DNA from 4 places in the Streptomonospora nanhaiensis genome. Region 2 is predicted to be linked to each of the others. Evidence: riboswitches for the same ligand, from Rfam matches in the RefSeq annotation. Region 2 holds a riboswitch; each other region holds the start of a gene.
The links. Region 2 has a riboswitch for cobalamin ahead of HNR12_RS00025 (ribonucleoside-diphosphate reductase subunit alpha). Riboswitches for the same ligand answer to the same signal wherever they lie in the genome.
Positions count from the first base shown of each region.

Region 1: it holds a riboswitch for cobalamin, as region 2 does, so the genes downstream of both, HNR12_RS23395 (putative cobaltochelatase) here and HNR12_RS00025 (ribonucleoside-diphosphate reductase subunit alpha) in region 2, are expected to answer to the same signal.
Region 3: it holds a riboswitch for cobalamin, as region 2 does, so the genes downstream of both, HNR12_RS25945 (ABC transporter substrate-binding protein) here and HNR12_RS00025 (ribonucleoside-diphosphate reductase subunit alpha) in region 2, are expected to answer to the same signal.
Region 4: it holds a riboswitch for cobalamin, as region 2 does, so the genes downstream of both, cobN (cobaltochelatase subunit CobN) here and HNR12_RS00025 (ribonucleoside-diphosphate reductase subunit alpha) in region 2, are expected to answer to the same signal.

Region 1 covers NZ_JACCFO010000001.1:5,264,478-5,266,668, forward strand. Annotated here, with positions in the region: gene HNR12_RS23390 (amidase) at 1-849, opposite strand, end outside; cobalamin riboswitch at 1,072-1,198, shown strand; gene HNR12_RS23395 (putative cobaltochelatase) at 1,255-2,191, shown strand, end outside.
Region 2 covers NZ_JACCFO010000001.1:12,702-14,892, forward strand. Annotated here, with positions in the region: gene HNR12_RS00025 (ribonucleoside-diphosphate reductase subunit alpha) at 1-1,136, opposite strand, end outside; cobalamin riboswitch at 1,291-1,549, opposite strand; gene HNR12_RS00030 (EamA family transporter) at 1,683-2,191, opposite strand, start outside.
Region 3 covers NZ_JACCFO010000001.1:5,896,733-5,898,923, forward strand. Annotated here, with positions in the region: gene HNR12_RS25940 (ABC transporter ATP-binding protein) at 1-379, opposite strand, end outside; cobalamin riboswitch at 558-682, shown strand; gene HNR12_RS25945 (ABC transporter substrate-binding protein) at 807-1,814, shown strand; gene HNR12_RS25950 (FecCD family ABC transporter permease) at 1,821-2,191, shown strand, end outside.
Region 4 covers NZ_JACCFO010000001.1:5,251,801-5,253,991, reverse strand. Annotated here, with positions in the region: gene cobN (cobaltochelatase subunit CobN) at 1-1,131, opposite strand, end outside; cobalamin riboswitch at 1,176-1,301, opposite strand; gene HNR12_RS23350 (hypothetical protein) at 1,413-1,973, shown strand; gene HNR12_RS23345 (hypothetical protein) at 2,051-2,191, opposite strand, start outside.

The DNA.
Region 1 (2,191 bases), 5.3 Mb from region 2:
GAGCGCCTCCACCACGGCCCGCTCGCACACCGCCGCCCCGCCCAGGTCGGGGGTCCAGGCCACCCGCAGACCGCGCAGGTCGCGCTCCAGCGGCTCGGCGAACCCCGCACCCGGCTCGGGCACCGCGATCGGGCTGCGCGGGTCGGGCCCGGCCATCACCGACAGCAGCAGCGCGGCGTCGGCCACCTCCCGCGCCATGGGCCCCTGCACGCCCAGCGTCGACCACCCCAGCGGGGCGGGGTGGCGGGGCACCCGCCCCGGCGAGGGCCGCAGCCCCACCACGTTGTTGAACGCCGCCGGGTTGCGCAGCGACCCGCCCATGTCCGAGCCGTCGCACAGCGGGTGCATGCCGGCCGCCAGCGCGGCGGCGGCCCCGCCGCTGCTGCCCCCGGCCGACCGGGTCAGGTCGTAGGGGTTGCGCGTCAGCCCGAACACCGGGTTGAACGTGTGCGAGCCCGCCGAGAACTCCGGGGTGTTGGTCTTGCCCACGGTGATCGCGCCCGCCGCGCGCATCCGCTCCACCACCAGTTCGTCGCGCCGGGGCACGTTGCCGGCGAACAGCGGCGAACCGAACGTCGTGCGCACCCCGGCGGTCTCGTGGGCGTCCTTGTGCGCGACCGGCAGCCCGTGCAGCGGCCCCACCTCGGCGCCCGAGGCCAGCCGCTCGTCGGCGGCCGCCGCCTCGTCCATGGCCCGCTCGGCGCACAGCGTCACCACCGCGTTGACCCTCGGGTTCACCGCCTCGATCCGCGCCAGGTGCGCGCCCACCACCTCGCGGGCCGACACCTCCCGCGCGCGCAGCATCCGCGCCAGGTCGCGGGCGGAGCGGTAGGTGATCTCCTCGTCCACGGCCGGTGCCCTCCTCGACTCATCGCCCCGTCGGCGCGGCCATCCCACCCCACCGGCCCGGCCGCGCGCAAGGCGGCGCCCTCACCGTCCCCCGCCTGCCCCGGCACCCCCCGCGCCCCGGGGCGACTGCGGTGCGGGCGCGCGGAGGCCGGTGTGAGACGCTGGTGCGCGGTGCCCCGATCGCGGCGCACGCCCCGGTTCGTCCAGGGCCCGCCGCGACAGCAGGAACCCGGTGCGAATCCGGGACGGACCCGCCACTGTGACCAGGAAGCGACCCCGCCACGCACGCCACTGCCGGACCCCGGTGGGAAGGCGGCGGGGGAGCGGCGATCTGGAAGCCAGGAGACTGCGCGGCACCGCGACCGACCCCTGTGGGCGTGGACTCCCGAGGAAGGACTGACCCGCGTGAGCGCTCCTGCTCGCTATCCCTTCAGCGCGGTCGTCGGCATGGCCGACCTCAAGCTGGCGCTGCTGCTCAACGCCGTGTCGCCGGCCGTGGGCGGCGTGCTGGTCCGCGGCGAGAAGGGCACCGCCAAGTCGACCGTGGTGCGCGCCCTGGCGGCGCTGCTGCCCTCCATCGCCGTGGTCGAGGGCTGCCGCTTCGCCTGCGACCCCGCCGCCCCCGACCCCGGCTGCCCCGACGGCCCCCACGTCCCCGGCGCGGCCCCGGCCGAGCGCCCCGCCCGGCTCGTGGAGCTGCCGGTGGGCGCCAGCGAGGACCGGCTGGTCGGCGCGCTCGACCTGGAGCGCGCGCTCACCGAGGGGGTCAGGGCGTTCGAGCCCGGCCTGCTCGCCGACGCCCACCGCGGCCTCCTCTACGTCGACGAGGTCAACCTGCTGCACGACCACCTCGTCGACCTGCTGCTGGACGCCGCCGCCATGGGCACCTCCCATGTCGAGCGCGAAGGCGTGTCTGTGCGCCACGCGGCGCGCTTCCTGCTCGTGGGCACCATGAACCCCGAGGAGGGCGAACTCCGCCCGCAGCTGCTGGACCGCTTCGGCCTCACCGTCGAGGTCGCCGCCACCCGCGACCCCGCCCAGCGGGCCGAGGTCGTGCGCCGCCGGCTGGCCTTCGAGGCCGATCCCGGCTCCTTCGCCGCCGCCTACGCCGACGACGAAGCCGACCTCGCCGAACGCATCCGCGCCGCCCGCGAGCGCCTGCCCGGCGTGGTGCTCACCGACGCCGCGCTGCGCCAGGTCACCGCCGTGTGCGCGGCCTTCGACGTCGACGGCCTGCGCGCCGACATCGTCACCGCCCGCGCCGCCATGGCGCTGGCCGCCTGGCGCGGCCACGGCGAGGTCGGCTCCGACGACGTCCGCGACGCCGCCCGCCTGGCCCTGC
Region 2 (2,191 bases):
TCCGCGCCGTAGAGGTCGTGCAGGTCGGGCACCTCGTCGGGGGAGAACAGCGTCCACTCCGCGTCGGCCTCCACCCGGCGCAGGAACAGGTCGGGCACCCAGTTGGCGGTGTTCATGTCGTGGGTGCGGCGCCGCTCGTCGCCGGTGTTCTTGCGCAGGTCGAGGAACTCCTCGATGTCGATGTGCCAGGTCTCCAGGTAGGCGCACACCGCGCCCTTGCGCTTGCCGCCCTGGTTGACCGCCACGGCGGTGTCGTTGGCGATCTTGAGGAACGGCACCACGCCCTGGCTGGAGCCGTTGGTGCCGCGGATGTGGGCGCCGATCCCGCGCACCGGGGTCCAGTCGTTGCCCAGGCCGCCGGAGTACTTCGACAGCAGCGCGTTGTTGCTGATGGAGTGGAAGATCGACTTCAGGTCGTCCTCCACCGTCGTCAGGAAGCACGACGACAGCTGCGGCCGGGGCGTGCCGGAGTTGAACAGGGTCGGCGTGGAGCACATGAAGTCGAACGAGGACAGCAGGTCGTAGAACTCCACCGCGCGCGCCTCGCGGTCGTCCTCGCCCAGGGCCAGCCCCATGGCGATCCGCATGAAGAACGCCTGCGGCAGCTCGTAGCGGGTGCCCCGGTGGTGCAGGAAGTAGCGGTCGTAGAGGGTCTGCAACCCCAGCAGCGTGAACTCCAGGTCGCGCTCGGGCCGCAGCGCGGCGCCCAGCCGCTCCAGGTCGAAGTCGGCCAGGCGCGGGTCGAGCTGGCCCAGCTCCACCCCGCGCGCCACGTAGGCCGCCAGGTAGCCCGGGTAGCGCGCGGGCATGTCGTCCTGCCCGGCGGTGTCGGGGTGCCCGGAGACGAAGCTCAGCGCCTCGCGGCGCAGGGTGTCCAGCAGCAGCCGCGCCGCCACCCGCGAGTACACCGGGTCGGCCTCAACGAACGCGCGGGCGGCCATCACCAGCGCCTCGTCCACCTCGGCCGCGCTGATGCCGGGGTAGAGGGCGCGCCGCGCCTCGGCTACCACCGGTCCGGGATCGGCCCCGGGCAGACCGGCGCACGCCATCGCCACGGCCGCCGCCACCCGCTGACCGGGCTCGGCCCGGTCGGCGGCGGCGGAGGATGCGGCGGGCAGTGCGGTGTCGAGGGTCATGGATGGCTCCAACCTGGTTAGACGCTGATCCGGTGGGACCGGCGGGGGTCGGAGCGCACGCGTCCGCACGGCCGCCCGGGAAGGGAGACCCGCCCAGGGCACGGCGGACGAGCACGGCGGCCCGCCCGCGAGGCCCCGTTGCGGTGCGCGCCGGTTTGCGCGCACACCGGTGGCAGGTCTTCGGACTCGCGGGCTCAGGGCGGACAGTCCAGCGCCCCTCCTACGGCCGCCGCTTCCCAGCGCGCGAGGCGCCAGTGCGTCATGGCGGCGTTCGGCGGCGTCCGCCCGCCCCCGTGGGGTGCGCGCGGCGCCGTTTCCCGCATACCGCTGCGGGGCAGTCCCGGATTCGCACCGGGTTCCCTCTTGCCTCACCGGGGTGTGCGCCCCGATGAACCACCAGCGCCCGAGATACTACATGTTGTGCCTGGGGTTCGCGACAACCGCAATCCATGGAGTGTCGGGGTGGAATCCGGGGGCGGGGGAGTGGTAGGAGGGCAGCCCGAAGGCGCGGACGGCGGCCCCGCCCGCGCCCGTGCCCGCGCGCACCTAGTCGGGGTCCGGGGCCTCCCCGCCGCGGGCGGCCGCCGCGCCGCCGGAGGCCTCCGGGCCGGAGGGCGCCTCGGCGGCGCGGGGGGCGCCCGGCCGCCGGGTGGCCCCGGCGCTGGCCGCCACCACGCAGCCGATCGCCAGCCACTGCCAGCCCGACAGCCACTGGCCCAGCAGCACCATGCCCACCAGCGCCGCCACCGCCGGCTCCAGGCTCATCAGGATTCCGAACACCCGGGGCGGCATCCGGCGCAGCGCCTGCAACTCCAGCGTGTAGGGCACCACCGACGACAGCAGCCCGATCGCCAGCCCCAGCAGCAGCATCCCGGGGTCCAGCAGGGCGGTGCCGCCCTCGGCGATCCCGGCCGGGGCCACCAGCACCGCGGCCACCACGCCGGCCACGGCCAGCCCCGACATGCCGGAGAACCTGCGCCCGGTCGCGGCGCTGAGCAGGATGTAGGCCGCCCACATGGCCCCGGCCAGCAGCGCGAACAGCACTCCGGCCGGCG
Region 3 (2,191 bases), 5.9 Mb from region 2:
TGCGCTGCACGTGGTCGTAGACGGCCGAGCGCAGGTCCAGGATCAGGCCCTCGCCGATGCCCGCCGACAGCCACCGCTGGAGCAGGCCCAGCCCGGCCTCGGCGACGGCGATGCCCGCGATCAGCGCGGCGAGGCCGACCACGACGTCGAAGGGCTCACCGTGGACGATCGCGTCGACGATCCGCCCGGCCAGCAGGGGAGTGGCCACCGCCAGCGCCGCCACCACGCTGCTCAGCAGCACGAACCAGCCCAGGGTGCGCCGGTGCGGGCGGGCGAACCGGCCGATCCGGCGCAGGGTCGGCCACGAGAACGGCCGCCGGTCCTCCTGCGCGTGCATCGCGTTGTACATCGATGTCCACGCGCTGACCTCCATGCTCATCGGCTTCACCCTTTTCGTCGTCGTCGGCGGCCGCACGGCCGTTCCTACCGGCTCCCTGCGACAGACCGGACGATAATTCCTCTACCTAACTTGAGGTCAAGTCGGTGCGGACGCCGCCCGCGGCCCCGGCCCTCCGCCGCGGCCGGGCGCTCGCTAGCCTGGGACGGCGACGGGACGACAGGAAGCCGGTGCGACTCCGGCACGGTCCCGCCACTGTGACCGGGGAGCCGAACCCGCTCACGGCCACGGCGCCGCGCGCGCCGGAAGGCCGGGCCAGGCGCTGATCCGGGAGTCAGGACACTGACCCGTCGCGACTCGTCACCCAGGGGCGCGGACCCCGGAGGCGGAGCGCGCCGGCGGCACCCCCGTGTGCCCCCGTCCGCGGGCCGCGCCGCGCGCCGCGCCCGGCCTCGCGGAAGGACCAGACGTGCGCCCATCCCCTCCCTCCCCGCACCCCGCCCGGCCGGGCCGGGCGGCCAGGTCGGCCGCCGCCGCGGCCGGAGTGGTCCTCGCCCTCAGCGCCTGCGGCACTGCCGCGGGCGCCGGCGGCGGCGCCCCGGCCGAGGGCTACCCCGTCACCGTGCGCGAGTGCGGGCGCGAGGTCACCGTTTCCGCGCCGCCGCAGCGGGCGGTGGCCATGAACCAGCACGTCGCCGAGATCATGCTCGCCCTGGGCCTGGCCGACCGGATGGTGGGCACCGCGTTCCTGGACGACGCGGTCCTGCCCGAGCTGCGCGAGGACTACGCGTCCGTCCCCGTGCTCGCCGAGCGCTACCCCTCCTACGAGGCGCTGCTGGCCGCCGAGCCCGACTTCGTCTACGCCGGGTTCGCGGCCAGCGCCTTCGACCCCGCCGAGGGCCGGGGCCGCGACGCGCTGGAGGCGGCCGGCATGACCACCTACGCCTCCGTCGAGCAGTGCGCCACGGACGTCGACCTGGACACGGTCGGCACCGAGATCCGCAACATCGGCCGCCTCTTCGGCGTGGAGGAGCGCGCCGACGAACTCGTCGCCGACATCGAGGCCGAGGTCGCCTCGGTCGAGGCCCGGCTGGCGGGCACCGACCCGGTGGACGTGCTGGTGGTGGACTCCCTCGACGCCACCGTCTTCACCTCCGGCGGCGCCGGGATCGCCGACGACATGATCGCCTCCGCCGGCGGGCGCAACGTGTTCTCCGACGTGGACGACGTGTTCGCCGACGTCTCCATCGAGCAGGCCGCCGCCCGCGACCCCGAGGCGATCCTCTTCTACGACTACGGGTCCACCACCGTCGAGGACAAGCGCCGGGCGGTGCTGGCCCAGCCCGCCCTGGCCCACGCGCCCGCTGTGCGCCGGGAGCGGTTCGCCGAGCTGCCGCTGTCCTCCACTGTCGTGGGCGTCCGGGTGGGCGACGCGGTCACCCGCATCGCCGAGCAGCTCCACCCCGAGGCGTTCTGAGCGGGGATGGCCGACACCGCCGACACCCCCGCCGCACCGCGCGCCCCCGGCGGCACCCCCGCCGCCCCGGCCCCGCCGGGGCCACCGCCCGGCCGATCCCGTCCCGCCGCCGTCCCCACCCGGCGCGGCCGGCTCCCGCTCCCGGTGGCGCTGGCGCTGCTGCTGGCCGCCCTTCCGCTGGCGATGACGCTGGGCGTGGGCGCGGGCTCGGTCGGGATCTCGGCCGCCGACACCTGGCGCATCCTCCTCCACCAGGCGGCCCCCGGGCTCGTGCCGCCCGACTGGCCGCCCGCCACCGAGGCCATCGTGGTCACGGCGCGCCTGCCCCGCGTGCTGCTGGCCGCGCTCGTGGGCGCGGGCCTGGCCGGGGTGGGGCT
Region 4 (2,191 bases), 5.2 Mb from region 2:
GTAGCCGCGGGCGGCGAGGTCGCGCAGGAGGCGCACGGCCGAGGCGGGGGTGTCCAGGCCCACGGCGTTGCCCACCCGGGAGTGCTTGGTGGGGTAGGCCGACAGCAGCACCCCCAGGCGCCTGCGCTCGGGCGGCACCGAGCGCAGGCGGGCGTGGCGCACGGCGATCCCGGCGACGCGGGCGGCGCGTTCGGGGTCGGCGACGTAGACGGGGATGCCGCTGTCGTCGGCGACCTCCTTGAAGGAGAACGGCACGCTGATGAGACGGCCGTCGAACTCGGGGATGGCCACCTGCATGCCGGCGTCCATGGGGGTCAGGGCGGCGTCGGAGGCCTGCCAGCGCTCCCGGCCGGTGGTCAGGACCAGGCCCTGGATGACGGGGACGTCCAGGGCGGCGAGCGCGCCGGCGTCCCAGGCGTCTTCGTCGCCGCCGCCGGAGGCGTTGGCCGCGACGGCGCCGCCGGCGGCCAGCACGGTGGTGACCACGGCGTCGGCGGAGTCCAGCAGCGCGAACAGGCCGGGGGTGGTGGCGCGGGTGAGCCCGCGCAGCGAGCCGGAGAACACCGGCAGGGCCGCGCCGCCGGCGTCCTCGATCGCCGCGCACAGGGTGTCGACGAACGCGGTGTTGCCGGAGAGTTCGTGCGCCCGGTAGAAGACCACGGCGACCGTGGGGCGGTCGGCTCCGGGTTCGGCGCGGGCGGCCCGCTCGTGCACGCCGTACTCGGGCATGGGCTCGGGCGGGGCGAACCCCTCGCCGGTCAGCAGCACGGTGTCGGAGAGGAAGCGGGCGAGTTCGCGGAGGTTGGCCACGCCGCCCTCGCGCAGGTAGGCGTGGGCCTCGGTGGCCACACCCGCCGGGACGGTGGACAGCGCGAGCATCTCGGCGTCGAGGGCGGCCTCGCCGCCCAGGGCGACCAGCGGAACGCCCGAGGCGCGCAGCCGCTCCAGGCCCCCGGGCCAGGACTCGCTGCCGCCCAGGATCCGCACCACGGCGAGGTCGGCGCCCGCGAGGAGGCCGGGGAGGTCGGCGGGGTCGGTGCGGGCGGGGTTGGCGGTGCGGTAGCCGGCCCCGGCCGCCCGCGCGGCCAGCAGCTCGGTGTCGGCGGTGGACAGCAGCAGAATGGTCGCCACGTGCGGGCCCTTCGTTCGCAGAAGCGGGGTCCTCGCCCCGGCACTGGACAGGTACGGCGGCGGAAGTTCCTGGCTGGGGTCGGCGCCGATAGGCTGCGCGGACCGTGACAGTTGCGGGACAGCCGCGGATTCGCACCGCGTTCCTTCGCGCCGTCGCGGCTTCATCCTGACAGACGGTGCGGGTGCGGGCCGGTGCCGGGCCGCCGGTGCGGCCCCGGCCACGCCGGAGCGGCGTCCAAGCAAGTACCGCCGCACCCCCGCCTTTGCGAGAATCAGGTGCTATGAGCTATCCCGAACCCCCGCCGGGCTCCGGCGACCCCTACCAGCAGTACCCGCAGGGCGACCCCTACGCCCAGCCCGGGACGCCCTCCGGCGGCTACCCCGCCGGCGACTACTCCTCCGGGGCGATGGTGCCCTACAACCAGCAGACCGGGGGTTACCAGGCTCCGTACGCTCCCGTTCCCGAGAGCGAGGCCATCCTCACCACCATCGGCGACATCTCGATCACCCAGACCACGGTGATCACGCCCGCCGGGCGGTTCCCGATCAAGGGCAGCACCTGGAACGCCTCGGACATGACCCACACCACCACGGGCGTGTCGACCACGGGGGTCGTGCTGACGGTGATCAGCCTGGTGATCTTCATCTGGGCGTGCGGCCTGGGGCTGCTGGGTCTGCTCTTCCTGCTCATGAAGGAGGAGAAGACCCAGGGTTCGGTGCAGGTCACCGTGCAGGGCAACGGGGTGTTCCACTCGACGATGGTGCCGGCGCGCAGCCCGCAGACGGTGATGCAGGTGATGCAGTCGGTGAACTACGCGCGTTCGCTGGCGGCCACGCACTGAGGCGTTCGGGCGGCCCCGCCGGACGGCCGGGACGCGGCCGCCGGCGGAGCACTCCGGTGGGGCGCAGGCCCGCGGCGCTACCCGGCCGTGCCGGGCCGGCCGGGCGAGCCGCCGTCCGGTGAGCCGCGGTCGGCGGACGCGGGGTGGTCGCCGGCGCGCTCGTCGGCCGCGGCGCCGGGCTCGGCCGCGCGGGGGCCGGCCGGATCGGTGCGCTCGGG